2 regions of the Pseudomaricurvus sp. ABR4_320 genome follow, and region 2 is predicted to be linked to the other one. Evidence: predicted binding sites of a transcription regulator. Region 2 holds the regulator's gene; the other holds the start of a gene.
The links. The regulator FliA, encoded in region 2, starts transcription of late flagellar genes. The targets are predictions, from matches to a motif close to TAAAGTTATNNNNNNNNCGGCCGATANCC.
Positions count from the first base shown of each region.

Region 1 (15,050 bases), on a different contig from region 2:
CAATGCCGGTCCACATCATGTCGACCGCTGGCTCGAACGTTCAGCCCAAAGGCTTCCAAACGACGTTTGGATCGAGACCATCCCCTTTCGAGAAACCCGTAAGTACGTTCAGAATGTTCTGGCGTATTCCGTCATCTATGGTTACCGGACGGGCAATACCACCGCTTTGTTGACGCAATTGGAAATTAAGCAAACGTTATAAACAATCGGTCATTTTCAGCATCCGGCAATAACTGAAAGCAGACATCCTTGATTGCACAAATTTTTCTACATCGCTGTTAAAAAAAGCAAAAATAATTTTATTCGTCCAGAGAGGAAACGGCTTCGATGTTTTGGATCACTTTCAGAGTACATATTTTCTAACTCGCCGGATTGGCGAGGATAAAGTCGGTCTACATCAATGGTTTTTGGCACACAAACACCGAGCCTGTGACAAGAATCCCAGTAGATCTCACGGAACTTGTCTATGCTTGAACTGAGGGTTAAATGGAGAGGATTTCATGGCCGTAACTAAAACATCCGATGAGCAGCTCAGTCACCACGACGAATTGCTGCACATTCGCGAGACCATCAATATGCTCTGCTTGGCGGTCTGTCAGATTGAAGCCTCGCTCAATGAGAGTAACGGTTCCGTTTCCGACCTTACCCAATCATTTACCGAACTGGCTCAACACCACTACGACGTCGATACCAGCATTCAAGCAATGAGCACCAATGGGGTTTCTGAACTCACACCGGAAGTTCTAGAGTCCTCCGAGGCCATGCGCGAAAAGATCAACATGGCAATCACTGCGTTTCAATTTTACGACCGTATCAGCCAGCGGCTCGACCACGTGGCTCGCAATCTCGAACGGGTGAGCAGCGTAATCGGCAACCCCAAACAACTCAATGACCCTGAGATCTGGGGCTCCATTCAAGACAAAGTGAAAAGCAGTTATACCATGGAGTCAGAGCGCATTATGTTCGAACACATTATGCGCGGAGCCAGCGTCAAAGAAGCGCTGGAAATCTATAACCATCACTTTTCTAGTGAAAAAGACGAAGCCGACACGACCACAGACGAAATTGAACTCTTCTAATCGACCGTATCGCGGGCGGCATCAAAAGGTTGCCCGCCTCCTCGACCTACCCACTAACGTCACCCCCACAAAACCACACCTGATGCGTCATAAAGACGTATCACTTTGCCGGTCTTATGCCGGAACAGATAAGTCTAAAGAGGATTGAACGACCCCTAGGAATTTGCTTGCAGCTTTTCTCGCAAGAAATCCTGAACTTTGGTCGCCAGGTCATCGGGCTGAAACTTAGACAAGAAGTCGTTACAGCCAACTTTGCGCACCATGGCCTGATTAAAACTGCCAGACAGTGACGTATGCAAAATGACGTACAAACCTTCTAATTTGGGATCAGAACGAATTTCATGGGTCAGCCGATAGCCATCCATTTCTGGCATTTCAGCGTCAGTGATGACCATTAAATACTCTTTCTGAACATCGATACCTTCGGAAGACTGGTGCTTTAATAGTTCCAATGCCTGTAACCCATCGGGACAATGAATCGTCTCTATACCGATGTTGGACAATGTCGAGCGCACTTGTCGATATGCGGTTGGCGAGTCATCCGCCATGAGAATCTTCAGCTGATTACGGCGGGCATATTCCGCAAGGTCCTGATCGAGGATATCGGCGGAAACGTCCGTTTCAAATGGAATAATTTCAGCCAGTACGCGCTCGACATCAATGACCTCAACAATTTGATCATCCAGCTTGGTGATGGCCGTCAGAAAATGACTGCGCCCTGCCCCCTGTGGAGGAGGCAGAATGGATTCCCAATTAAGGTTCACAATGCGATCCACGGCCCCTACGAGAAACGCCTGCACAGACCGATTATATTCTGTCACGATGAGATTCGTGTTGGCATCTTCCTGATTCCACAGTGGGCGTCCGCCAATCGCGGCATTGAGGTCGATTACAGAGATCGTTTGCTCGCGAAGGTGAGTCACACCGCAAATCACCGGATTACTGTGTGGCAGGGCCGTGAGCGGCGGCACCTTCATAACTTCCTGGATCTTGAACACATTCAGCGCAAATTTTTGACGTCCGCCCAATTGAAACATCAGCAGCTCCAGCCGATTCTCTCCAACCAGTTGCGTGCGCAGATCGACTTTATCGAGCAAATTAGACATAGATAACCAGGATTCCGTGTAATACGACTAACTCAATTAATTCTAGTTCAAGATACCCTGCCTGACTGAGATAACTGCTCAAAAGTCCCGTGAAAAACCGCCTGCATAAGTCTCAAACTATTTTTCAGCGGTTATGCGTCACGCAGGATGACAATCTCTGGCACGCAAAAATTCTTCAACGTTAGAGCACTCAAAAGGCCAGCCGATGTCCCCATCGTGATGCTCGAGAGAGAGGACAGGAATGCGGATACCATAGGCAGCCACCAATGAATCGTCCTCGGCAATGTCAACAACGCGCAAGGTGATGGGATATCGAGCCAACAGTGGCGCGATAAGGGCTTGTGCTTCCTCACACAAATGACATCCAAGGGTGGAATACAGAACCAGAGTCTGGGGCATGACGTTCAATCCTAAAAATACACAGGCTGGACATTGTAGCCCAGCCGGGGAATAAACCGCCTGCCACTCAGTAGTGGCTAAAACTTAGAGCTTTGCATCAACCGGCTCGCCCAGGGACCAGGAGACAGCACTCATCAACATTTGATCCCCCCCCTCTGTACGCTGTGCCACCAGATTTAGCAGCAGTGATTTGGGCTTTTGGAACTCAGCAGCTTGATCATAAGCACTGAGGACTTGGTCAATAAAATCAGCCAGGGCTTTGTACTGCTGCCCTTCCCAGGATGCCAGCGACTGCTGACTATCTGCGGCCTCCAGTGCAACATCAGGCTGGTCAATTACGGTTTGAGGTTCAGGCTGCTCCCAATCCTGACTAAGACGCAGTGAGTAACCGGAAATTTCACGGCTGTCGTACCCCATCTCAAGGGCTTTCTGGAAGGCGGCAGTAATGTCGCCGTCATAAAAGCTTGAGGACAGTTCATCGACCTGAGAGAGCAGGTCCGCGATGGCCGCCATTTCTTCGTCATCCAGATCACCATTGACCTGTAGCGCATAGGCACCACCGGCCTCGGAACCCAGACTGTTCTCAAAGTTGCCTTCTTCAAGCATCGACAAGTAATTGCTCACAGAGTCAGAAGAATTACCCGCGGCCAGAATGTGTACGGTGTCGCCATCTTGCGTGGTCAGCTCAAAACTAAAACGCTTGCTGTACTGGCTCGCATCGCTTTGCAAGGATGCCAGAGACGTTGATTCAACGGCAGTCTCAGACGACACCGCAGGGCTGGCAGGCGAGACTTTCTCCGCTGACGCGGCAGCGGTATCCGTCGCTTGAGCGACGCTGTCTTGCGCTTCCCCAGTCGGATTCGCAGATGGAATAAACGCCGCTTTGAGATCTTCAATGCCCTGCTCTACCAGTGATTGTGTATGACCTAAATCCTGGGAAACGCTAAATGGAAGAGATTCAAGCCCTCCAAGCAGCTCCAACGCATCCTGATAGCCTTTCTGAAACCCCTCCAAGCCTGCTTCCAGCCGCGACTGTAGCTCTTCAGGAGTCGCGCCGGCAGCCACGTCCCGCTGCAGTTGTGCCTCGATAAAGTTCAAGATATTGCCCGAAGACTCCAGAGCCAGCTCAGACGGCTCAGAAACCACGTCTGCTTGACCAGCACCGCCGGCCGAGCTTGGCCCAAAGGCATAGGTTAAACTAACGACAGAGGACGAATCAGAAGGGATATACACCGACGCCGGGTTCGCCTCCTGAGGCGCAGCTGTCGCGACTTCCTTGACATCAGTCGCTCTGGAAGCCGGTTGAGCAACTGGAGAATAAAGAGAAAGGCTGACCGCGTTCACTGGGGACACTCCTGCATTGATGGTGGCAGATACCCCTGTTATCGCGCGTATTCGCGAAATCTTTAATATCTCTTTCGTCTATCGGTAATTCTTTTTGATAATAAACCCGCTACAGATGCAAACTTTGCGACGCGACAACCGATGTACTCAACGACCTGTGGCATTCTTTAACGTAGTGATTTGATCTCGAATCGCCGCCGCTTTTTCAAACTCCAGATCTCTAGCCGCCTGAAACATCTTCTCTTCAAGAGCCGCAATCTGCTTGAATGGATCCCCGGCGCCGAGATCGACATCGTAAGTTCCTTTTTTATCCGCGACTTTCTGACGCTTGCCTTTGGCGCCCGGAATATAACCGGCCTCGAGAATGTCCTTGACCTGTTTGCGTATGCCTTGAGGTGTAATGCCATGCTCTTCATTATGCGCAATCTGCTTCGCCCGCCGACGCTCGGTTTCATCCAGTGCTCGCTGCATGGACCCGGTGATCGCATCGGCGTAGAGAATGGCTTTGCCGTTCACATTGCGTGCGGCTCGCCCTATAGTTTGAATCAACGAGCGATCAGAGCGTAAAAAGCCTTCTTTGTCGGCATCAAAAATCGTCACCAATGATACTTCCGGCATATCCAACCCCTCTCGTAGCAGGTTGATACCGACCAACACATCGAACTCCCCAGCCCGCAGATCGCGGATAATTTCCATCCTTTCAACCGTGTCGATATCCGAGTGCAAATAGCGCACCCTAACCCCATGCTCTTGCAAATAATCGGTAAGGTCTTCCGCCATTCGCTTGGTGAGTACGGTAATGAGAACGCGCTCGTCCTGGGAGACACGAGACTGGATTTCAGACAGAGCATCATCAACCTGATTGCCCGCAGGCCTCACCTCCACAATGGGGTCGACCAAACCGGTGGGACGGACGACTTGCTCCACAACCTGCCCCGCATGCTCTCGCTCATAGGGACCTGGCGTCGCTGAAACAAAAACCATCTGCGGTGCAAGACGCTCCCATTCATCGAATCGCAAAGGGCGATTATCCAGCGCTGAGGGCAGCCTGAAACCGTATTCCACCAAGGTTTCTTTACGGGAACGGTCGCCTCGATACATGCCACCAATTTGGGGAACGCCAACGTGAGACTCATCAATCACCAACAATGCATCCGCCGGCAGATAATCAAACAACGTCGGTGGCGGTTCGCCTGGGTTACGCCCCGATAAGTAGCGCGAGTAATTTTCAATACCCGTGCAGTAGCCCAACTCCTGCATCATCTCAATGTCGTATTTAACGCGTTGCTCCAGACGCTGGGCTTCCACCAATCTGCTGTCCTGGCGCAATTGTTCCAGGCGTTCACGCATTTCGTCTTTGATCGCCGCAATCGCCTCAACAACGGTATTTCTGGGTGTGACATAGTGGGATTTGGGATAGATGGTAAAGCGTGCAAGCTTCTGAAGCACCTCCCCGGTCAATGGATCAAACAGAGAAATGTTTTCTACTTCATCATCGAAGAGCTCAATGCGCACAGCATCTTTTTCACTATCCGCGGGAAACACATCGATGACTTCACCGCGAACCCGATAGGTTGCACGATGAAAGTCCATGTCGTTGCGCGTGTATTGAAGTTCGGCTAACCGGCGCAGCAACTGGCGCTGATCAATTTGATCGCCACGCACAAGATGCAAGACCATCTTTAAATAGGCATCGGGATCACCCAAACCATAAATCGCCGATACCGTTGCAACTACAATCGCGTCTCTGCGCTCCATGAGGGCCTTGGTGGCCGAGAGTCGCATCTGCTCGATGTGTTCGTTGACCGATGCGTCTTTTTCAATGAACGTATCGGAAGATGGAACATAGGCTTCAGGTTGGTAGTAGTCGTAGTAAGAGACAAAATACTCAACAGAGTTGCCCGGAAAAAATTCTTTAAACTCACCGTAAAGCTGCGCCGCAAGGGTTTTGTTCGGCGCCATAATCATTGTTGGCCGTTGTACCGCTTCAATCACATTAGCGATAGTGAAGGTCTTTCCCGATCCGGTTACCCCCAATAGAGTCTGGTGAGCCAAGCCGGATTCCAAGCCATCCACGAGCTCTCGAATCGCATTGGGCTGATCGCCGGATGGTTTGAATTGGCTAGAAACAACAAAAGGTTTCGACATGGTTTACCTGCACCTCCTACTCAATATTTGGGATCTTGGTAACATCTCTCTGATCATCGTTTAGTCGCTTCAATCAACCAACAGTGGTGAATTTTACGGTTGCGCTGAAAATCGGGATCGAGCGTCTTATCCAAAATATCGGTAACGAGGTACCGATCCAGAGCGTCTCTATCCAATTTAAAACTCCGCAAGTTATTTGAGAAAATCAACTTGCCGCCTGGATTGAGAATTTCCATGCAACGACGAATCAATCCCACATGATCTCGCTGGATATCCAACACATTGTCAGTCCGCTTTGAATTTGAAAAGCTTGGAGGATCCAACAGAATCAGGTCAAACCCCTCTCGACACTGGTTCAACCAAGCCTGACAATCCGCCTGAATCAACTGATGACGCTGTAAAGACAAGCGATTTTCGGAGAAATTATCCTCAGCCCAACGTAAATAAGTTGGCGAAAGATCTACGCTCACACTGCCTGAAGCGCCGCCTAAAGCTGCGTGAACTGACGCGGTAGCTGTGTAACAAAAGAGATTGAGAAAGCGCTTGCCCCTGGCATGCTCATAAATAAATCTTCGCACCGGACGATGATCCAGAAACAATCCCGTATCCAGATACTCCCATAGATTTACCCGTAAATTAGCGGCGCCTTCCGTTACCCATAGAGCATCCTTATTACCGCTCTGTAGCTTTTCATACTGACTTTTACCGGCGGTTTTTCGCCGCTGCTTGCAGCTAATACGGGATAGTGGAAATTCCAGAAAAAAACCAGAGACCAAAATAATTTCTTCGAGTCTCTGCCGGACTTTTTCCTGGTCAATGGATTTTGGTGCTGCGTATTCTTGGATATGTGCAAACTCGCCATAGACATCAATAGCTGCTGAATATTCGGGCAAATCGGCATCGTACAAACGATACGAAGAAATCGATTCTCGTTCGATCCAACGACGTAAATTCTTGCGATTCTTCTTCAGCCGATTCAACAGCATTTTGGCGTTATCGGAAAAATCATCAGCATTTTCCGGTATCGAAAGCCGTTTCCCAGAGCCGACCACTGCGGACGAGGATGCAGGTAAGTCTTGCAATAAAAGATGACTTTCTATCGCCCCGTTATAAAATGTCCATGTCTCTCGAAAGCGCCGGCCAAGTTCTTTTTCCAGCTGCTGATTTCCGGTAAACACCCCTAAACTCCAGCCTGGAAATTCATTGCCGATGCGCTGCTTGAGCTCTCGATAGAGAGGAGCAAGCTGATCTACCTCTCCCAGACGCTCGCCATAGGGAGGATTGGTAATGACCAAGCCGCGATCGGCGTCCAAGGTGGATGGTCTTTGCAGAGATCGCACATCAACCTGCTGCAATTCGATAAACTCTTGCAGGTGGATTCGCTCAATGTTCTCGCGGGCCCGATCTAAAACAGCACCGTCACAATCAAACCCCACCAGAGTGCACTTATGAGCGCTTTTGGCTTCTTCCTGCCTCAACAGCGCATCTCTCTGCTCCGATGACCAGGCGTCTGCATCAAAATCGGCAAGCTCCATAAACGCGAACCGAGTTCGCAGTAATCCCGGCGCGATATCAAGGGCCATCATCGCCGCTTCAATCAGAAAGGTTCCTGATCCACACATAGGATCAAACAGCTCACCGTGTTCCTTAGCGATTATTGGCCAGCCGCTGCGCAATAAAATTGCCGCCGCCAAATTTTCTTTAAGCGGTGCGGCACCTTTCGCTAAGCGATATCCTCGTCGATGTAAACTGTCGCCACTGACATCGATAGAAAGCGTCAGGCGTGTCGAATTGAGGTGGCCATGTACAATAAGCTGCGGCGTCTCTTTGTCGACATCCGGCCTTTCACCACAGCCATCGCGAAACTGATCGACAATCGCATCCTTGATCTTCAAGCCACCAAATTGCGTATTGCGGATGAATCGATTCGTGCCGACAAAATCAACCCGAAAACGCCCGGAAGATCGCAGAAACACCCCCCAGTCGATGCTGCGCACCGCGTTATAAATATCATCAGGCTCTTTTAGGTCCACCAGGGCGAGGCGACGTAACACTCGGTTTGCCAGGCGTGACCATAGACAGATTCGGTAGACATCCTGCTGTGACGACACCGAGCATCGAACGCCTGAAAACTCCCGTTTTACATCAAACGCCCCTAGGTCGGTTAGTTCTTTTGCCAGTAGGCTTTCGACGCCACGGGGACAGGTCGCAAACAGAGGGATATGGGTCATAGAGAAATCATTTTTCAAAGTTCGTAATGATCACAGAAGCCATCACGACAGATACGAGATACCGTCATTTCTTCTGGATGAAAGAACAGTAGTTTACCTCAATATGGCTGTGTCAGAGCGGCTTAATTTGTGTGCCCCTTAAGACTAAGCCCATGCCATATTGGCGCGGAAGCGATACCCAAGAACAGAGCCAAAGGGTGACAATCACTCCATTTGACCATTTTTTATACTAAATTGACGCCAATTTCGTCGCCTTGATATACCTTCGAGCGATAAATAGTGTTTTTTGTATTCGAAATAATTTGTTCACAATTGGGCCGTTTTTTTGGTGTACTAGGAACTCGGGTCAAAACAAGGACTCGAAAAAAATAGGAGGTTAAAAAACCACAAACCCATTGTTCTGATAATTCTGAAAGACAGTTATCTGAAGTAGAAGTGAAAAGTGCCCAGAAAGTAAGATCCTTTGACGACCTGGAACTCTACACTCAAAAATTTGAGTTCAGCGTGTCAATAATCTGACTTTTTATGGCGCAACCTTTTAGCAAAATATGTGTTTAACAACAAACAAAGAGGTACGCTTACTGATGAAAACCCAGAAGAGAAGTCAAACTGCACGCGCATTTGTAAAAGGCTATAAAGCAGGTATTGATGGCAGATCGAGGAGCCTGTGCCCTCACGAAGCTGGTTCAGCGAGACAGACTTGGTTAAACGGCTGGCGCGAAGGGCGTACAGATCACTGGGATGGCTATAGTAGAGCAGCTCTCGCTCAGAAAATGAGCAGTTTCTAGTTTCACTTAACACTCCTAACGACGCTGCCGGCGAGACCGGCAGCCAATATAATCCCCGATCGTAGTTTTCCTCTCTGAGAATAATCCTTCTGATCCGTTAAATATCGAAATCGTAAAACATAGGCATTACACTGTCACTCGTGAATTACGGATGACAACTATGCTGCGTACCCTACTCCTTGTTACTCTACTATCGATATCACCAAACTTATTCAGCAGCTCGCTGCCCCCCATGAGCTTCACGGATCAGTGGGATCATGCCCAAGTTCTGAGCGAAAAAACACGCATTGTTATCTTCTCGCACCATAAAGATGGCGGCGAGTGGGTAAGAAAAACCTTGGAAAAGCTCGCCCTGAAAGATCTAGGCAGCTTAAATTGGCTTTATGTCGCAGACATTTCAGGCATGCCAAAGTTAGTAACCAAGATGTTTGCGCTTCCCAAAATGCGAGACTACGATTTCCCGATCGCCTTGGTTAGAGATGAGTCCTCGATTACCAGCTGGCCAAAAGAAGACAATACCATTTCTATTTTTCAACTGGATAATCTCAGCATTACCCGCACGCAAACTGCCAATAGCGCGCAACAACTCGAACAAATTTTACAATCTCTGGCAGGGGAATCTTAGAATCAGCGGGTCGATTCAATACACTCTTTGACCAGTGGCGGACCTCTGTATATAAAGCCACTGTATATCTGAACCAATGTTGCGCCTGCCTGCAATTTTGCTTTGGCATCCTGCCCCGACATGATGCCACCAACACCAATAATCGGCAGAGTACCTGCGAGGGATTGAGCTAACACCTCTATCGCGCGGGTGGATGATAACATTAGAGGCCTGCCGCTTAATCCGCCAGCCTCAGCGCCGTTTTTCAACGCTTCAACCCCCCCCCTGTCAACCGTTGTATTGGTTGCGATAACCGCATCAAGACCACTGTCGCGGATAATTATGGCCGTCTCCGACAACTCGTCATCAGTCATATCCGGTGCGATTTTCACCGCAATGGGCACATATCGACTGTGTTGCTTCTGCTGCGTTAACTGACATTCTTTGACCGCAGCGAGCAGACGTTTAAGGTTATCCCCAAATTGAAGATCCCGAAGCCCTGGAGTATTCGGGGAGGAAATATTCACACTGATATAATCAGCAACGGTGTAAACCGATTCAATGCCACAACGATAGTCAGACAGCGCATCCGCAACCGGTGTCGTTAAATTTTTCCCCACATTGATACCGAGCACTCCGGAATACCGTCGCCGTGCAACATTCGACAACAAGTAATCCAGCCCCTGATTGTTAAACCCCATCCGATTGATGATGGCTTCCGCTTCCGGTAAGCGGAACAAACGAGGCTTGTCATTGCCTGGTTGTGCTTTTGGCGTGACGGTTCCAATCTCTACAAATCCAAACCCCAAGGCACCAAGAGCATTGAAGTGATCGCCATTTTTATCCAGTCCCGCTGCAAGCCCTACGCGATTGGGAAAGGTTAGTCCCATACACTCCACCGGCTGCGCGTCCGGCACTCTACCGAGAAGTGGCAGACATTTAAGTGCGTAAGCCGCATCGAGAGATTTTAGTGCGAGCTCATGGGAGCGCTCTTCATCAAGAGAAAAAAGGATTTTTCGAATAAGTGAATACATAAAACGGGTTCCATACACAGGAAAATGTCGACATCATTCATTGGCGACCCCATGGGGAACATGGCCCGTCGCGACTTTGCTGCTGGCGGGATCACAGTGAAGCATCTGATCATCAAAAAAAACATCGGCACCGAAAGACTGTAAAAATTCTGACTTCGGCAGACCGCCTAAAAATAGAGATTCGTCGATTCGAATGTTCCAGGCTCGCAACGTTCGGATCACTCGTTCGTGAGCCGGAGCTGAACGAGCGGTGACAAGTGCAGTTCGAATCGGGCGAACATCACCACTGAACTCTCGTTGAATCATTTGTAACGCTGCCAGAAAGTGCTTGAATGGCCCACCGGAAAGAGGTGTCTCGGCCGCCAGTTTTTCCGATTCACTGAAGGCTTGCAATCCTTGTTTTTTATAAATGCGCTCAGCTTCATCGGAAAACAGTACAGCGTCACCATCAAAAGCAAAACGCAATTGTTCACCGTAGTCTGTTCGCGATGAAAACGGCAGTAGCCTGGCAGCTGCAACACCACTCTCAAGCGCGTTGCGCACGTCGTCAGCATCCGTAGAAAGAAAAAGATGGCTACCAAACGCTGACACATAGCGATAGGGGCTTTCGCCTCCACAAAAAGCAGCGCGACTGATGTTCAGATCATAATGCTCTATAGAATTGAAAATTCTCAGTCCGGTATCTGCACTGTTACGGGATAGAAGTATGACTTCGACCAGATTCCCCGACTCAGAGAGAGCGTTGACGCGTAGCAGTTTTTGCACAATCGCAAATGCATCACCTGGCTGTAGAACATCATTTTCATGCTCAATTTGATAATCGGAATAAGCCTCCAACCCCTGTTGTTCATAGACACTGTGACTTTCATTCAAATCAAACAGAGCTCTGGACGAGATGGCAATGACCAGTTTCGCACTCTTGTCGTCAGCCATTGTGATCTCCAAGTATCGTCACTTTCTGACAACGAAAGCCGTGTCAGATCAGCAAATTTAGGAATTCGGCAGTAACTATAAACTGCTTGGTCCGCATCCGTCTTTGTCGGTCGGCAGACATGCAGCAGTGATGATGGGCATTAAAAGCGAACGTTTTGAGCCAGAAATAGAGAAAGACCTAAAAAAATAAAAGGACAGGATCACGCTTACGTTCGCGATCCGTACATGAGCTCCTGCCCTTCGTGCGCAGCCTCACATTTATATGGACTTAATCGTGCCCTTAGGCAATACCGCGTGAACAGCAATTTTTTGGAATTTCAGCTCGACGTTGGTGCCAGTCTCAAGAACGATATAGTTCTCGTCAACTTTGACAACCTTGCCCAGCATGCCGCTATTCATTACAACCTCATCACCTTTACCTAAGCCGGAGACTAGCTCCTGATGCTCTTTCTGGCGTTTGCGCTGCGGACGGATCATGAAGAAATACATGAATACAAACAGGCCCGCAAACATAACCAGTGTAATCATAGGATTACCCTGTGGCGCTTGCGCTTCAGTCTGAGCCATGGCTGCGGGGATAAAAAACGACATTTAAAGCCCTCTTTATTTACTGATTGTCAGGGCGAGAGAATGTACCGTTTTTGAAGGGCGGTAGCAATCAGCGAGGTTACGAAAAACCCCGCCGACCTGGCCTCGGATGCGTCTATCAGGCGTAATCGCGGAACAGCTTCCGAAAGATACTCGGAGACAACCCGGTCCAGCGTTTAAAAGCGTTGGTGAAACTCGTGCGATCTGAAAAATCCAACGCCGCCGATATACTGTCGATGCTCATGGTGTTTTCGATCAAATAATTGATCGAATGATGAAACCTCACCTGATCACGCAGTTGAGCGAAACTGATTTCCTGCTGTTGGAGACGACGCTGCAACGTCCTCTTAGAGAGGTTCATCTCTTCAGCGATGTAATCAATAGACAGGGGTGAACTACCGATACGACGTTCCAGAACCTCGACCACTCTTCCAGGAACCCCATAGACTTCTGGGAGACGGGCTTGCTGCACATACTCCTCAAAGGTCTTTACACCCTCCGTGGCGAATCCCCGGCGAAAACCACTCTTGCTCTCAGGGTTGTTTTTCTGAAGCTCAATCATCTTGGCTACTCCTTTTGCCATCAGCTCGATCGTTTCCTTGTCAGACGCCGAGTATGTACTTCCAACTTCCCGGGTCTGCAGGAAACAGAGAAGACCATACATCTGGTCGGAAATGAATATGGGTGCGCACAAAGAACCTCGAACTGGTTTTCCATTATATGTCATGAGGCTGGAATTCCCAGCCTCATTCGACAGAAAACCGGCACTTTTTTCCACAAGAGCGAAATTTATCCAGCCTTCCGCCTGACTTATGGCGTCGACACCTTCGAAAAGTTCGCCATGATAGGCGTCGAAGACCGCATCTCCCTGAAGGAAACGCAAGCGAAGTAACATGGCTTCATCGGCATTAAACATCTGCAACCCAGCTTTTAAGTAGGATTCGCGATGATGCTGATAAGAGTCAAAATGGTCGGTAAGGAGGTCATGCAGTCGGCTGAAACGATCAGCGAGTGCCCGGTCAGACATTAAACTACCCGATACTAATAAGGTTGAACTGTGATACAGATTGCCGGTTATTTGATCGTTATTTTGCATTTTCCGGCTTCACTTTCTCCTGATCCATCGAACAAAACTCAATGGCTATCTAATGCTTACAAAACTATTCGTTATAAGCGAAATATACTAGTGTTATGGGCGCCATCAAGTAATTTTGCGCGCCAATAGTTAATATACTGTCACTTTAGCCGACGTGAAAGGACATTTGTACTCAAATAATCGTTTCCCTCAGCAAAAATATAGCACCTGATGCCCTGGTCACCATTCTATTGATTAAGGGGAGGGCTAATTTTGTTCATTTTATTTTTTATAGCCCATGAACATGGTCTTTGTGCGCCCCTCTCGTTGCGTGTTTCCTCCCGGATACGAAACACGCAACGTCTGGTCATGACAAAGTGGCGCATTTCAGCACCAGAGACAAAGGTGGGTAACAACCAGAAACCAGGCGAATCGAAAGATCCGAGGTCGAGCACGTGCACACCCCCCATTACTCAGCCCTCAATCAACGCCTGTTCCTCGCAATACGCATGCTTAAAAAAGACTTTTTCGTATCGAAAAAAGCTGTTAATTGAGCCTTAACTGCCCTTCGCTGTAGAAATTTAGCCTTTTCTCAATCGCTTTGGCGTTAATCTGTATCGCGTTACAGTTCGAGCTCATCCAGTATCGTAAGAACGTCCTCGTGGTGACTCTTGGTTTTAAATTTGTCCATAACAGCCTTCAAACGACCGTCTTTACCAACAATAAAGGTGGTTCTCAAGATGCCCATAAACTCTCTGCCCATGAACTTTTTCAAACCCCAGACGCCATATTTTTCGGCGACCGCGTGATCTTCATCGGACAGCAACGTAAAGTTTAGGGACTGCTTCTCCACGAAACGCAGGAGTTTAGCCTCGGGATCGGGACTGATTCCCAGGACGACGACATCCCTTTTCGCTAACTCGTCCGCGATATCTCTCAAGCCACCCGCTTGAACCGTGCACCCCGGGGTCATCGCCTTGGGATAGAAGTACACCACCACGTGATTTTTATCGCGAAAGTCCTTTAATGCAACGGCATTACCATTCTGATCTTTTAATTTAAATGCCGGAGCTAGATTGCCAATTTTTGGATAGGCCATAAACACACCCTTATCTTGTCGTTGTAACGGTAATACCTGTATACGCTAGATTTCCTGTCATCACTCATAATTCACTAAACAACGAAAATCATTGAGCAATGGAACATTATTGCGATGTCTGAAGCTCGTTCCATTACTTTCGAAATGAACGCAAAAAAAAACGCGGCCGTAGCCGCGTTTTTTCATAACTGCTGTTGCTATCAGTTTGGCAGAAGCTCTGCGACAGCATCACGCTCTTCCTGCAACTCTTTTTCAGTCGCAGTCATTTTAGCGCGGGAAAACTCGTTAATATCCACGCCCTGAACGATGGTCCAATCGCCATCTTTGCAGGTACATGGGAACGAATAGATCAATCCCTTTTCTATGCCGTAACTGCCATCGGAGTAGACACCCATAGACGCCCAGTCACCTTCCGCAGTGCCAAGAGCCCAATCACGCATGTGGAAAATTGCTGCGTTTGCTGCAGAAGCGGCAGAAGAAGCACCACGCGCTTCAATGATAGCAGCACCGCGCTGCTGTACTGTCGGGATGAAATCGGCTTCGTACCAATCTTGATCAATCAAGCCCATAGCGTCAGCACCATCAACCAGAGTTTGATGCAAATCTGGGTATTGAGTAGACG
Region 1 covers NZ_JBSWVF010000001.1:706,647-721,696, forward strand. The annotation lists gene ACXAFR_RS03085 (transglycosylase SLT domain-containing protein) at 1-202, shown strand, start outside; gene ACXAFR_RS03090 (hypothetical protein) at 501-1,079, shown strand; gene ACXAFR_RS03095 (chemotaxis protein CheV) at 1,235-2,185, opposite strand; gene ACXAFR_RS03100 (glutaredoxin family protein) at 2,324-2,584, opposite strand; gene ACXAFR_RS03105 (DUF5610 domain-containing protein) at 2,669-3,928, opposite strand; gene uvrB (excinuclease ABC subunit UvrB) at 4,076-6,076, opposite strand; gene rlmKL (bifunctional 23S rRNA (guanine(2069)-N(7))-methyltransferase RlmK/23S rRNA (guanine(2445)-N(2))-methyltransferase RlmL) at 6,130-8,307, opposite strand; gene rmf (ribosome modulation factor) at 8,892-9,095, shown strand; gene ACXAFR_RS03125 (hypothetical protein) at 9,256-9,720, shown strand; gene ACXAFR_RS03130 (quinone-dependent dihydroorotate dehydrogenase) at 9,723-10,733, opposite strand; gene ACXAFR_RS03135 (5'-nucleotidase) at 10,767-11,666, opposite strand; gene yajC (preprotein translocase subunit YajC) at 11,925-12,257, opposite strand; gene ACXAFR_RS03145 (helix-turn-helix domain-containing protein) at 12,373-13,281, opposite strand; gene bcp (thioredoxin-dependent thiol peroxidase) at 13,952-14,428, opposite strand; gene ACXAFR_RS03155 (malate dehydrogenase) at 14,629-15,050, opposite strand, start outside.
Region 1: the regulator FliA is predicted to act here: its motif matches at 3,965-3,993, upstream of ACXAFR_RS03105 (DUF5610 domain-containing protein).

Region 2 (15,050 bases):
GAATTCTGTCTGCACGGGAATCAATATTTGCTGGCAGGCCGCCAGTGCATTAATCAAAAGTACTCCTAATATCGGAGGGCAATCGATTAACACCATATCAAAATCATCAGCAACCAATTTCAGCGCACGACTGATCACCAATCCCATGCCGTCCTGCGAGATAACTTGTCTCTCCAGCGTAGCAAGCCCAAGTGATGCGGGAAGAATGGATAAATTAGGAAACTCTGTCGGCTGAATACACTCGTGGACCAGGTGTCGATCCATTTTCTTCCGCTGCTGAAAGAGCGTGAAACAGCCTTGATCAACAAGATCCGGATCGCATCCAAGGTAGCTGGATAGAGATCCATGGGGATCCATATCGATAACCAAAACACGCAGATTTTGCTCGGTGCAAAGTCCAGCCAAAGATACGGTGGTTGTGGTTTTACCCACCCCGCCTTTTTGATTCGCAACAGTCCAAACCAACAAAATAATTACCCCTTCTCCGTGTTCGTTTGTCACGGATGAATTCTCTGGCGGTATGACCTATTTCCAATCAACGCCAGCGCGATGTTGTCACTTCAACTCGGCGTCAAGGGTTTGTCGCCAAAGTCACTCTATGAACTGTTGAGCAAGGCCCGTACCAGCCATTAAAGCGCGCTGAATATGCCGTTAAGAGTGACACTGTATGCTCAGAGTTACAGATTCAATTTCTCGGCAAATCCGGATCTGAACTGAACAGCAAACCACCATTTTCGGTTTCGACAGGAGTAATATCGCCGAGAGGTTCTAACCTCTCGACCTGAGATCTCCCATCCTCTTCCTGGTTAGCGGCAGCATCTGGGTTTTCTAAAGGGATGAGTGGTGAGACGCCACTGTCAGAATCATTTTGCTGCAAAGCCGGCTCCGGGTAGGGCGCCGATTCCTCTCTCAAAGATGGCGAAACGGCTTCTTCAACCGCTTCTCGCGAATCCACCGTCGGTCGTTGCCAACGCTCGCGGGCAATCATCACCGCCACCCGCCGATTAGCAGAGCGCCCCTCTTCAGTGTTGTTATCAGCAACGGGCTGAAATTCGCCGTACCCCACCGCCGCCATGCGCTCTGGTTCAATCCCCTCTTCAGCAAGCAGTTTAACAATCGCTGCCGCGCGTGATGCGGAGAGCTCCCAGTTACTCGGAAAGCGGTTGGTGTTAATGGGAATGTTGTCGGTAAATCCTTCGATTTGAATCGGGTTATCAAAGCCTTTTAAAACGTCGGCGACCTCTTGAAAAATGGACTCCGCCTCAAAAGTAACTTCTGCGTCACCACTCTCAAATAAAATTCCCGCGGGAAGTTCCAACTCTAACCAGAATTCATTGCTGTGCACCTGTACAACTTTATCGTCGATCAGATCAGCAAATCGATCTTGAAATAAATCTGATAGCTGAGGTAGGTCTGCAGTACGATCAAAGGCACCGTCGCCCGTAGTGAGATGATTGGTTTCCAATTCTCCACCGTCGGGAATTACCGCAGGTTTTGACTCTAAAGACGGACTACCAATATCGATGGGATTGAAATCCCACGATGTGGCCTGCAGTCCGAAGCTCTGGGTGAGAGTATCGGACAGCACACGATACTTGGTTTCGCTGACCTGAGATACCGAATACATAACAACGAAAAAAGCAAACAACAAGGTAATGAAGTCTGCATAAGACACCAGCCATCGTTCGTGATTGGTAGTAATATCTCTGGCATACCGACGCGGCATCGACAGCCCCCTGTCAGCGCAGATACCCATCGAGTTTTACCTCGATAGATCTTGGATTCTCACCTTCTGATATGGCAATGATGCCTTCGATCATCAGCTCTCGAAATTGAGACTGCTCATAGATACACGTTTTTATTTTATTCGCGACCGGCAATAACAGCAGGTTGGCAAAGGCAACGCCGTAAATGGTGGCGACAAACGCGACCGCTATGCCTGGCCCCAATTCAGCCGGATCAGCCAAATTACTCATCACATGGATAAGGCCCATCACCGCACCAATGATACCGATAGTAGGAGCATAACCTCCCATGGCCTCGTAAAAACGCGCCGCGTCTAAATCCCGTTGCTCGGCGACAATCATGTCTGTTTCCATGACCCGCCGAATCGATTCTGGCTCGTTGCCATCGACCAAGAGTTGTAGCCCTTTACGAGCGAATTGGTCTTTCTCTCTTTGCGCCAGGTTTTCCAACCCCAAGAGTCCTTCGCGACGCGCAGCGTTAGCCCAGCGCACCAAGCGCTTAATCCCATCGCGGTGTTTCTGCGGTGGAGGTCGAAATACCCAAGGGAGAAGCTTAATCGCTTGGCGCAATTGAGTGATAGGCGTCTGCAGCAAACCTGCCCCTATGGTGCCACCGGCAACTATAAGTGCAGCCGGACCATTGACCAGCGATTGCCAGCTGCCCCCCTCCATCAGATTACCGCCAATCAAGGCGGCAAATCCCAGAATGACGCCGATGACGCTCAACAAATCCATGCTTAGAGCTCTCGCGTCAACGTGGAACCAATATCACGTAAGTTCAACACTTTATCCGTCAAATTCGCTCTCGCAACGGCCATCGGCATGCCATAAATCGTGCTGCTATCTTTATCCTGACTCCAGATATGGCCACCGCGCAGTTTGATCAGACGGGCACCTTCACAGCCATCACTGCCCATGCCGGTTAAAATCAATCCCAATGATGCCTTGCCAAAGCTGTTGGCTGCCGCCCCAAAGGTAATATCCAAAGAAGGCTTATAATTCATACGAGCATCACCCGGTAATACACGCACATCACCTTTAGCATCGACCATCATCTGCTTGCCACCCGGGGCAAGTATGGCCAGTCCGGGCTGCAATCGATCACCCGATACGGCTTCCTTAACCGTAATTTTGCAGTTCGTATTGAGTCGCTCAGCAAAGGCCCGGGTAAAGTTCTCCGGCATGTGTTGTACCAATAAAATCGGTACTGGAAAATTCGCAGGTAATTCCGTCAGCACATGATTCAAGGCTACCGGCCCACCCGTAGACGCACCGATGACCAGCAATTTGATGCGGCCTTTTAACGAACCTTGACTCGATGGCGCTGCCGAGGCTGGCTTTCGAGGCGAGGCGGATGGCGTCGCGGGCTTCAACGGCAGTGGACTGGCAGTTGCAATTCCCGACACTTTTTTCTCGACGGTCTGAGTAACCTCAGCACGCCCGACTTTTACCGCAGGTCGCGCAATGGTTAACACGCGCTGATGCAATTTTTTCTTTAACCTCACGGAATCGTTGGCAACTTCCGCGAAATTTTTAGGCAAAAAGTCGACCGCACCCGCCTCTAACGCATCTAACGTTATACGCGCGCCTTCATAGGTCATCGATGAAAACATAAGAATAGGAACGGGACGCTCGCGCATGATCTCTCTGACAGCCGTCACCCCGTCCATCACCGGCATTTCAAAATCCATGGTGATAACGTCTGGCTGCAATCGCCGAGCTTTCTCGACCGCTTCACAGCCATTGGCTGCGATCCCCACAACCCTCAACTGAGGGTGATCCTCCAGCAGCTCACGTAGCCGATTCTGAAAAAAATGGGAATCATCAACCACCAGTACTTTGATGGTCATGAGCTACAACTCCACGCCCGAAGCAGATGATCCACGACGGCAATCATCTGCGCATCAAACACGACCCGCATAACGCTTGAGCATGCTTGGAACATCCAGAATCAGGGCGATAGTCCCGTCTCCGGTGATGGTCGCACCCGCCATTCCAGGGGTTCCCTGCAGCATCTTGCCCAACGGTTTAATGACAACTTCTTCCTGGCCGATCAGCTGATCTACCACGAAGCCAATTTTCTGTGTTCCCACAGTGACAATAACAACGTGGGCCTGATCTGGCTCGTCGAACGCACAGCTACTGCGCACCAGCCATTTCTTCAAATGGAATATGGGTACAGCGCGTTCGCGCACTGTCACACATTCCTGTCCATCAACCACATTGCTTTTGGTGAGATCCATGTGAAAAATTTCATTCACACTGACCAGCGGCAGAGCAAAGGTCTGCTTACCCAGCATAATCATCAGCGTGGGCATAATGGCCAGCGTCAACGGCACTTTAATATTGATTCGGGTGCCCTTACCGGGCGCAGAATCAATTTCAATGCTGCCGTTCAATTGGGTGATCTTGGTTTTGACCACATCCATTCCGACGCCGCGGCCGGATACATCAGAAATCTCTTTCTTGGTCGAAAATCCCGGGGCAAAGATCAGTGAAAAGGCTTCGGTATCGGACAGGCGATCTGCCGCGTCCTGATCCATCAGGCCTTTTTCCACAGCGATTGAACGCAGCTTGTCCGGGTCCATGCCACCACCGTCGTCGGTGATGGAAAGCAGAATGTGATCACCCTCCTGCTCCGCCGCAAGAATGACTTTCCCAACTCTCGGCTTGCCTTTAGCCTCTCGATCCGCAGGCAATTCAATACCGTGATCGATGGAATTGCGCACCAAGTGAACCAGAGGATCAGCCAGAGCCTCGACCAGATTTTTATCGAGATCCGTTTCCTCACCTTGCAGTTCCAGATTGATCTCTTTCTTCAGATTTCTCGCCAGATCACGAACCACTCGAGGAAAGCGGCCAAACACCTTCTTGATCGGCTGCATCCGGGTTTTCATCACGGATGTCTGCAAATCTGCGGTGACAACATCGAGATTTGCGACGGCTTTCGACAGAATTTCGTCGTTCGCCTTAACCCCGAGCCGAACCAAGCGATTGCGGACCAACACCAGCTCACCGACCATGTTCATGATATCGTCGAGACGCTGAGTATCTACACGGACCGTCGTTTCGGTAGCTGCGGCATTTTCCTTGGAAGCCGCTTTTGGTGGCGCGGCTGGCTTCGCCGGAGCCGCCTTAGGCGCAGCCGCGGCAGGCTTAGCGGGTGCAGCGGCTGGCTTCGGCTGTGGTTTGGGTGCAGGCTTCGCAGCAGCGGGTGCAGGCGCTGGCGCAGCAGCAGGAGCCGCCGGAGGGGGAGCTTCGCCAGCCGCTTCTACTTTCGGACCTTTACCTTTGCCGTGTAACTGATCTAACAGTTTCTCGAATTCATCGTCGGTGATCAGATCGCTACCGCCGGCAGCCGGTGCTGGCGCGGCAGCCGCGGGGGCGGATGCGGCTTCTGCGGGAGCGGCCGGAGCCGTTTCGCCACCAGCCTCGGTTCCTGGACCTTTGCCTTTGCCGTGCAGTTGATCGAGCAGGGATTCGAATTCGTCTTCTGAAATATTTTCGGAATCACCAGCAGCGGCCGGAGCTGGCGTGGGTGCGGGCGCTGAAGCAGCAGGCGCCGGTGCTGCGGCCTCACCTTCTGCACTCGGACCTTTCCCTTTACCGTGCAACTGGTCTAACAGCGCTTCAAATTCATCTTCTGAAATATCATCACTGTCCGATGCAGCGTTCAACTCCTGACTTTCATTCGGCGCAGCGGGCGCGGCAGGCGCATCATCCAATGCATCGAGCAGCTCTTCAAATTCCTCGTCGGTAATATCCGCGGCCTGTTCCCCGCCAGCGTCAGCCGCTGGTGCCGCCTCTACCGGCGCCTCTGCGGCTTCTACAGGCGCCTCAGGTTCGGGCTCTGCCGCGACTTCTGCCGCCTCCCCAATGTCTTCACAATTCACGAGACGCTCAAGCGTCTGCAGCAATTCTGGCGGAGCTGGCTCCAATTCAGCGCGTTGCTGGACTTGCTCAAACTGGCTGTTTACCGTATCCAGAGCTTGTAGCACGACATCCATTAATTCGGATGTCACTTCGCGTTTGCCGTTACGTAAGATATCAAACAGGTTTTCTGTTACGTGACAACATTCCACCATGGCGTTGAGCTGCAAAAACCCCGCGCCACCTTTTACTGTGTGAAAGCCACGAAAAATCGCGTTCAACAGATCCTTATCGTCTGGCGACCGTTCAAGATCAACCAACTGTTCAGAGAGTAGTTCCAGGATTTCTCCGGCTTCAACCAGGAAATCCTGCAAAATCTCTTCGTCGTCTCCGAATCCCATTCACAGACCCTCAAATATTCTCAAAAGCCCAGACTGGAAAGTAAGTCGTCAACTTCATCCTGATTTGCGACCACATCTTCGCGTTTGTCCGCATGGATTTGCGGCCCTTCGGCTTCAATATTAGATTTTGTTTTCTTGACGTCGGCATCGCGCTCTCCAGGTTGCATCCCGGTGACCTGTTCAACCTGTCCTGCAACTCGAACCAGATCAACCAGACTGGACTCCACTTCACATATAAGCCCAATAACTTTTGTTAGTACCTGTCCAGTCAGATCTTGAAAGCCCTGCTCAAGAATGATGTCTTGCAAGTTTTTATTGAGTGTATCTGTGCCCTCACGAATGGTGACAAAAAACGCATCAATGCGATGATATGCTTCTCGAAATTCTTCCGGGCTCATTTCCCGTGAGCGCAAGCGCCGCCACTCTTCCTGCAGCGCACTGGCTTCTTCTGACAAATTCTGTGCAATCGGCGCCGAGGCTTCCACCATATCCATGGTTTTGTCTGCTGCCGCGCGGGTGGTTTCGATGACGTGATTCAAGCGCTCTGACGCATCTTTGATTTCAGACGCGCAAATGTCCGGTGGGTCCTTACTGAAATCGCCGTCGACGTTAAAATTGACGATGGCATCGTGCAGGCCGCGTGTCAGCTTGCCGACCGCGTTGAACATATTCTTATCGCGAGCCTCCATCAGCCTTCCGATCAGTTCGGAAGCGCCTTTGTAATCATCGCTGGCCAGCTTTTCGGAGAGTTGTTTGGCGCAGTCCTGCAACTCCTGAATAAACTCTTCGTTCTGGTGTAATTCCGGGACTATATCCATGGGCCAACCTTAGGGAGGTTATTCTTTTAACCGTTGACTCGGTCGAAAATCTTTTCAATCTTCTCTTTCAGCGCAGCTGCCGTAAAGGGCTTCACCACATACCCGTTTACACCACTCTGAGCCGCTTCAATTATCTGATCGCGCTTAGCTTCAGCCGTTACCATCAGCACAGGCAGCGACGATAATCTGGCATCCGCTCTCACCGCTTTCAGCAGATCGATTCCCGTCATACCAGGCATATTCCAATCCGTCACCAGAAAGTCGAAATCACCATTTTTCAACATTGGCAACGCGGTCAGCCCGTCATCAGCTTCCTGGGTGTTGGTAAAGCCAAGATCCCGCAGCAGGTTTTTGATAATCCGGCGCATTGTCGAAAAGTCATCGACAATGAGGATTTTCATGTTTTTGTCCAACTCAAACCTCCGTCTTCCCGGAAAGGGATTTTACTAATAGTCTAGTAGCTGATTTGTCCCTAGCCAGTTTTTCGGCTGACCAATCCGGAAAATGTAAGCTCCGGGGTTCAGCGACAAAAACAGGGCGCCACTAGGAGTCTCGTAAACAGCCCTAAAGGCCGCTTAAAACAGGCGTCACTATCACGTGTTATTTGGTCCAACCTGTCATTCTGGCTCTCAGTCGCATCGCCGCCTGAGAGTGAATCTGACTGACTCTTGATTCGCTCACTCCCAGCACCTGACCAATTTCCTTCAGGTTCATTTCTTCGTTGTAATACAGCGACAACACGAGCTGTTCGCGCTCGGGGAGCGTCGCAATCGATTCTGCCAACGATTTGCGCAGCGACTCCCGCTGGTAATCTTCCTGCGGCGTCGCGAAGGCTCCTGACTCCTCCAGCGGCTCCACCACCGATTCTTCGCCACCGACCTCTTCTTCAAAACTGAAGAGACGACACGACGTTGTGTCGTTGAGTATTGAATGATACTCATCGAGCGAAACGTCCATCTCCTCGGCAACTTCCTGGTCTGCTGCAGTGCGGCCAACACGGGCCTCCACCGTTGCAATAGCCTCTGCCACCCGGCGTGCGTTGCGATGTACTGATCTTGGTACCCAGTCGCCGCGACGCATTTCATCAACGATGGCGCCGCGGATACGAATGCCAGCATAAGTTTCGAAGCTCGCCCCTTGAGAAGGGTCATATTTTTGAGCGGCCTCCAGCAGGCCGATCATGCCCGCCTGGATCAGATCTTCAATCTGCACACTGGCAGGCATACGCATCATCATATGACTGGCAATACGCTTTACCAGGGGCGCGTGATCTTCAACCCGAATGGAGTTCAAGTCCTGCGAGGGATTTTCGTACATAACCGAATCGCTACTTGCCCACATGGTAGAAAACTCACTGACCTCTCAACGCCGTTCAAATTTGATCAGCACCCTGCCTTTCTGAACTCAAGCACTTGCGTGCGCTGGCTGCAGAAGACTTTCAATGAAAAATTCCAGATGCCCCCGCGCACTGCTGGGCCTGGGCCAACGATCCACCTCGGTTGCCATTTGTCGAATGGCCTGCGAGGCTTTGCAGTTCGGCGCATATTGCAACAATGGTTTTTGCTGGCGTACCGCTTTGCGAACATTCTCGTCAAAGGGTATGTGACCGACATATTGCAGAGCCACGTCCAGAAACCGATCACACACAGTCTGCAATTTTGTAAACAGGTTGCGCCCCTCCTGAACACTGCGCGTCATATTGGCAACCACGCGAAACCGCGTCAGGTCGTAATCTTTGTGCAGGAGTTTGATCAGCGCGTAGGCGTCCGTAATCGACGAAGGCTCGTCACAAACCACCACCATGACTTCTTGGGATGCGCGCACAAAACTGACCACTGTGTCCGAAATGCCCGCCGCGGTATCAACCACCAACACATCCAGCTGATGGCTTAATTCACTAAATGCGTTGATCAGCGCGGCGTGCTCCTGATTGCCCAGCGACGCCATCTGTTGAACACCGGAAGACGCGGGTACAATTTTAATTCCGGCAGGGCCCGTCAGCATGACGTCCCGCAAACTGCAGCTACCGTTTAAAACGTCCGCGAGATTCTTTTCTGCTCGCAGCCCCAAAAGGACATCGATATTCGCTAACCCCAAGTCGGCATCGAGCAGTACCACTCGGCGACGCAATTCTGCCAAGGCAATGCTCAGGTTAACGGAAACATTGGTCTTGCCCACCCCGCCTTTACCGCCGGTAACTGCAATAACCTGTACGCTGTTTGAAAGACTCATTGAACTCTTATTCCTCTCGCCGCGTTGCTGGTCGGCAAAACCGGGTTTCAGTGGACCGCCAGGGAAACGGATGACAGCTGCTGTTGTAGCTGTTCGATTTCCTCAACGTCTTCTGGCTCTTCGATCTCGCTATGGGCATTTGCCAAGCGCGCCGCCCTGACGACGAGCTTACGAGAGTCCGCCTGGGATATATCGGCAGGGATCTCCTGTCCGTTAGTGGTGTAATACAAAGGTAGCTGATGTTCGATGATTACGCTTAATGCTTCCCCCAAACTTGCGGTTTCATCGATCTTGGTCAATATACATCCGTGGATATCTTCGCCGGCATGGGCGTGAAAGCTTGCTTTGATCATCTGCAATTGCGTATTGGCGGCGCACACTAGATAGGTCTGAATTTCAGGGATATCCGCCAGCACTTCCAACTGCATCCGCAAATCGGGATCACCATAGCGATACCCGGCGGTATCAATGAGAACCAAACTGCAGTTGCGCAACCGACGCACCAACAATGGCAGATCTTCGATATCTTCAACCACTTTTACCTGCACACCAAGAATGCGGCCCAGGGCGCGCATTTGCTCGTGACCGGCAATACGCGCTGAATCTGTTGTCACCAGTGTGACGCTATGGGGACCATGCTCGAGAACGTGTCTGGCCGCGAGCTTGGCAATGGTGGTGCTTTTACCGACGCCCGTCGCACCGACGAACGCGAAGACGCCACCCTCGGCAACGGGATCATTCGCCGCAATAGGCAGCAGCTGCGCCAGTTGTGACTGAGCGTCGCACCAGGCAGCCTGCATAGAACGCGTTGGCCTTACCCGCCCCAAGACTGCATTGATACTGGCTTCGGTACACCCCAAATTTTGCAGCCGACGCGCCAGACGCTGCTGAAACGGAGTGCGATTAATTGCCGATCCATGAGCAGGCATCGCCACTTGATTGAGCTGCTCCTCGAGCAACAACCGCATATCCGCCAACTCGGTCTGCAATAGCTCCATCTGCCGATTCTGTTCCGCACGCTGTTTTTCCGCCTCGGCCGCCGCCTTGGCTTTTGCCTCTGCACGCGCTTCCGCCTTGGCGACGGCTTCAGCAGACGCCTTCGCTTCGTATGACAAGGGCGCAGGCTCAACAGCGGCAGGAGCCGCCGCCAGAGGTGTGCTTATCGGTTCTGGTTGACGCTCGCCACCCACGACCTCTCCCCGAACTTCGAGGCTGCGATTGCGAGGACGCTGGCTCAATTTTGCTTTTGCCGCAGCCAGGGACTGGTTGGCCAGCATCTGCGCCTGCGCCTTTTCCAATTCCTGAGCAAGAAAGGAGGTCTGTCGATCTGTGCTTTTTTCCCGGCGAGCTTTAACCACTGTCGATTTCTTGGCGATGTCTGTAGCCGCCTGTATGTCACCGGCATCCAAAAGCTCTTTGATCGCCTGCTGGCAAGACTCATCACTGTCGCTGACCAGAGGCATCTCGGTCGCGGATATAAAAGGCTCTGCAGGCGCTTTAACATTCGCGGCGCCATCGGCCTCCAACGAACTGAGTATCTCCACGCCCTGCTTTACGCGCCGACTCGAGAGAATGATGGCGTCAGGCCCCATTTCTTCACGCACCAGTTCCAATGCCCGACGCATGTCCGCTGCTACAAATCGCTTGATACTCATGTTTCTCACTCCAATCGCCAAACAGAAACGACATTTTTCTGTCAAACGTTTCTACAAAATGTTGTCACCGCGAGTGGCTAGTTCTGTACTGCGACCGCCGCCTCGATGGTGACTTGCTTGTTGTCCGGCACTTCCGTATAGGCCAGCACCTTAAGATCCGGCAAACTGTGACGAACGAATTTCGCAATAATCGCTCGCAGAGGTGCCGCAACCAGCAGAATTAAAGGACGCCCTTTCGCCTCCTGTTTGTGCGCTGACTCAATCAAAGATTGCTGCAGCTTTTCCGCCAGTGACGGTTCAATAAAGCTGGCTTCACCGCCAGATTTTTGAACCTGCTGAAAGGTACGGAGCAATAACTGTTCCAAACCGGATTCTAAGGTCATAACCGGTAGCTCTGGGTCTTGTCCAACAATGGTTTGCACGATTTGTCGACGCAAAGCTACCCGCGCCGCGCCGATCAGCGTGTCAGTATCTTGACCCTTGGGAACAGCGACTAACGCCTCGGCAATGGTGCGCATATCACGGATAGACACACCCTCCAACAACAGCCCCTGCAGCACTTTCACCAACTGATTGAGTGTCACCGCACCGGGCACCAGCTCTTCCACCAGTTTGGGGGAATGCTCTTCCTGTTTGTCGAGCAACTTCTGCACTTCCTCATGCCCCAGCAGCTCGCTGGCGTGTTTCTGAAGAATCTGATTGATGTGGGTTGCCACCACCGTGCTGGCATCCACCACGGTATAGCCGAGCGTCTGAGCTTTGTCTTTGCGACTGCGATCAATCCACACAGCATCCAGGCCAAACGCGGGATCTTTGGTGGCGAGTCCATCGATATTGCCAAACACCTGACCGGGATTAATCGCCATCTCGCGATCGGGATGAACCTCGGCTTCGCCGAGAACCACGCCCATTAAACTGATGCGATAACCATTGGGAAGCAAGTCGAGGTTATCGCGAATATGAATGCTCGGAACCAAAAAACCCAATTCCTGAGACAGCTTTTTACGAACGCCTTTGATGCGACTTAAGAGCTCACCACCCTGACTTTTATCGACCAAAGGGATTAACCGATAGCCCACTTCTAAGCCGATAACATCAACCGGCTGTACATCGTCCCAACCGATATCCGCCACTTCTGCCGGCTTGTAATCGTCCGCGTCTACGGTGACCCCTTGTCGGTTGTCACCGGGACCACCCAGCGCGGCAACACCGGGCTTGTCAGGAACTCTGCCTGTGCGTGCGCCATCACCTTCTTCAACTTGTTCTGGGCGGGTTTTACGCCAATGCAGATAAATCGCCAACCCCGCTGCTAGAAACGCCAGCCCCAGAAAAGAGGTGTGAGGCATGCCGGGAATGGCGCCCATAATAAACAGCACAATGGCCGCCACCCCCAGAGCTTTGGGAGAGTCAAACATCTGGCGCATGACCTGCTTGCGCATGTCCTCAGCACTGTTAACACGCGTCACCATGATGGCCGCTGAGGTCGACAGCAACAGAGATGGGATCTGTGCGACCAAGCCATCACCAATGGTCAGCAAGATGTATTTTTCCAGCGCATCTCGAAATTCAAGTTGATGCTGCGCCATGCCAACAATCAGGCCACCGATAATATTGAGTGCCAGAATTAAAATGCCCGCGATCGCGTCGCCGCGCACAAATTTGCTGGCACCGTCCATGGCACCGTAAAAATCGGCCTCTGAGGCAACATCCTGTCGCCGAGTACGAGCTTCATCCTGATCAATCAAGCCAGCGTTAAGATCCGCATCAATAGCCATCTGCTTGCCGGGCATTGCATCCAAGGTGAATCGAGCACTCACTTCCGATATCCGGCCAGCACCCTTGGTCACCACCACAAAATTGATGATCATCAAAATGATAAAGATGATAATACCGACCGCGTAATTACCGCCGATAACCACCTCGCCAAAAGCCTGGATTACTTTTCCCGCCGCATCGCCACCCTCGTGCCCCTCCAGCAGAACCACCCGAGTCGAGGCGACATTCAGAGCCAAACGCAACAGAGTGGCCACCAGTAGAATCGTTGGGAAGACCGCAAAATCCAGAGGTCTTAGGGTATAGACACCAACCAGTAGAACGACAATCGACAGGGCAATGTTAAACGAGAAAAACAGATCGAGCAGAAACGGAGGCAGAGGCAGCGTCATCATGCCCAACAGCATGAGCAACAAAAGAGGAATACCGAGATTGCCCTGACCGGCACTGCGGACATTCGCAAGCGCCGCGCGCCGGTCTATACCGGCGAGCGAACCACGAAGATCCTGGAAAGAAGGCAGTGCCATAACAACGGTTTCTTGACGCTAAAATACGTAATAAGACCGTTGTCGCAAAAACTGTACCTGACTGCGAAAAAATAATGCGACGCGATAAAATATCATTAAAAAACAGAGAGTAAGGCGTATCCCGAAAGATCGAGCAGCCTCAAAAATCACGGGTCATAACGCATGTCCTTAGGTACAGGAATGTTGCGAGGTTTATCTGGCCGATCGCCTGTTCCCTTCCGATAGTTACGCAACTGAAAGACATAGGCCAACACCTGCGCCACAGCCATGTAGAGGCCCGCCGGAATTTCTCGGTCAACCTCTGTCGTATGATAAATAGCTCGCGCCAGCGCCGGCGATTCCATAACAAGCACCTTGTGCTCGCGGGCAATTTCACGAATTTTAAGCGCCATAAAGTCAACGCCCTTCGCGACCACGATTGGCGTCTTCATGGATTCAGGGTCGTATTTCACCGCAACAGAAAAGTGCGTTGGGTTCGTGATCACGACGTCGGCATCCGGCACCGCAGCCAACTGTCGATTATTCGCCATCTCCCGCTGCAGCTGACGAATGCGACCTTTAACTTCAGGCCGCCCTTCACTGTCTTTGAATTCGTCTTTAATTTCTTGACGAGACATCTTCAATTTACGGCTGTTGTCCCAAATTTGAAAAGGAACATCTATGGCTGCAATGGCAAGTGTCACCGCAGACAGGATAACGGCACACCAAATCGCCATTCGAACAGAATCGATCACCGCCGGCACTAACGACTGATTGCTCAGTCGCAAGATATCCTGCTGCGTGATTTTTAATAACACCAGGGCAACGCTGAGAATCAACAACACTTTGGCCAGGGCTTTCAGCAATTCAACCAATCCTTTGATACCGAACATGCGCTTGAATCCTTCCATCGGATTCATGCGCCTTGCTTTTGGCAACATGGACTTACCGCTGAATAGCCAGCCGCCGAGCGAAATTGGCCCAATAATTGACACCACCGCGAGTACGGCGAAGAGCGGCACCAGCGACCAAAAGGCGTCATAAAAAGACATGGCCAATTGTGAGATCATTGCAGCTGGATCAAAAATGCGCTCACGGTCTAACTCAAAGTTATACCTCAGAATATCCATCATCTTCTGAGCCATTTGCGGACCAGAGACCAACAAACCTACGGTGCCGCCCAACAACACCGCGGTCGTTGTGATCTCTCGTGATCGGGGAACCTGGCCATCTTCTCGCGCCTTCTCAAGGCGCCTGGCCGTGGGTTCTTCTGTTTTATCCTGACTGTCGTCTGCCATGGTCAGGGAATGCCCAAAAGATGATGGATAAAGGAATAGCCTTCTTCAACAAAGGCTTCATAACTCGGCAAAAAGCTGGTCATGCTGTACCAGATCAAAAGCAAACCGAAGACCAGAGTTATCGGAAAGCCCACCGCAAACACATTCATTTGCGGTGCCGATCGGCTCATAACACCGAATGCAATATTGACAATCAAGAGCGAGGTCAACACCGGCAAGGCAACCAACAAAGCTCGACCAAACATCCAGCCGCCGCTTTGCGCAATCGCTAAAAACGCATCGGGCCCCAAGCCACGATCGGAAATGGGTAGCGTATAAAAACTGTCAACAATTAAGCGGATCATCAATAGATGTCCATCAAAGCTGATGAACAACAAGGTCGTCAAAATCAAATAATACTGGGACAACACGGTGACGGTGACACCGTTTGCGGGATCATTCATTGACGCAAACCCCAGCCCCATCTTCATTGCCATAAACTGCCCGGCAAGCACGAAGATGTGAAAGACGATTTGCAGAACAAAGCCGATGGTTAAACCAATGATCACCTGCTGTAAAACAATGACCAAACTGGCAAGAGATAACGGTGGCACATCCGGCAGCGGCGGCAACATCGGGACGACCAGTAGAGTCACCATAAACGCCAACACAATACGCACGCGACCGGTCACCACTTTGGCACCGATAACCGGCATGGCAATCATCAGCGAACTGATTCTAAACAACGGCCAGAGATAGCGACCGACGAACTC
Region 2 covers NZ_JBSWVF010000004.1:221,459-236,508, reverse strand. The annotation lists gene ACXAFR_RS10095 (ParA family protein) at 1-468, opposite strand, end outside; gene motD (flagellar motor protein MotD) at 686-1,726, opposite strand; gene ACXAFR_RS10085 (flagellar motor protein) at 1,740-2,480, opposite strand; gene ACXAFR_RS10080 (protein-glutamate methylesterase/protein-glutamine glutaminase) at 2,483-3,595, opposite strand; gene ACXAFR_RS10075 (chemotaxis protein CheA) at 3,650-6,016, opposite strand; gene ACXAFR_RS10070 (protein phosphatase CheZ) at 6,037-6,834, opposite strand; gene cheY (chemotaxis response regulator CheY) at 6,861-7,247, opposite strand; gene ACXAFR_RS10060 (RNA polymerase sigma factor FliA) at 7,435-8,175, opposite strand; gene ACXAFR_RS10055 (MinD/ParA family protein) at 8,239-9,066, opposite strand; gene flhF (flagellar biosynthesis protein FlhF) at 9,114-10,721, opposite strand; gene flhA (flagellar biosynthesis protein FlhA) at 10,799-13,021, opposite strand; gene flhB (flagellar biosynthesis protein FlhB) at 13,168-14,304, opposite strand; gene fliR (flagellar biosynthetic protein FliR) at 14,301-15,050, opposite strand, start outside.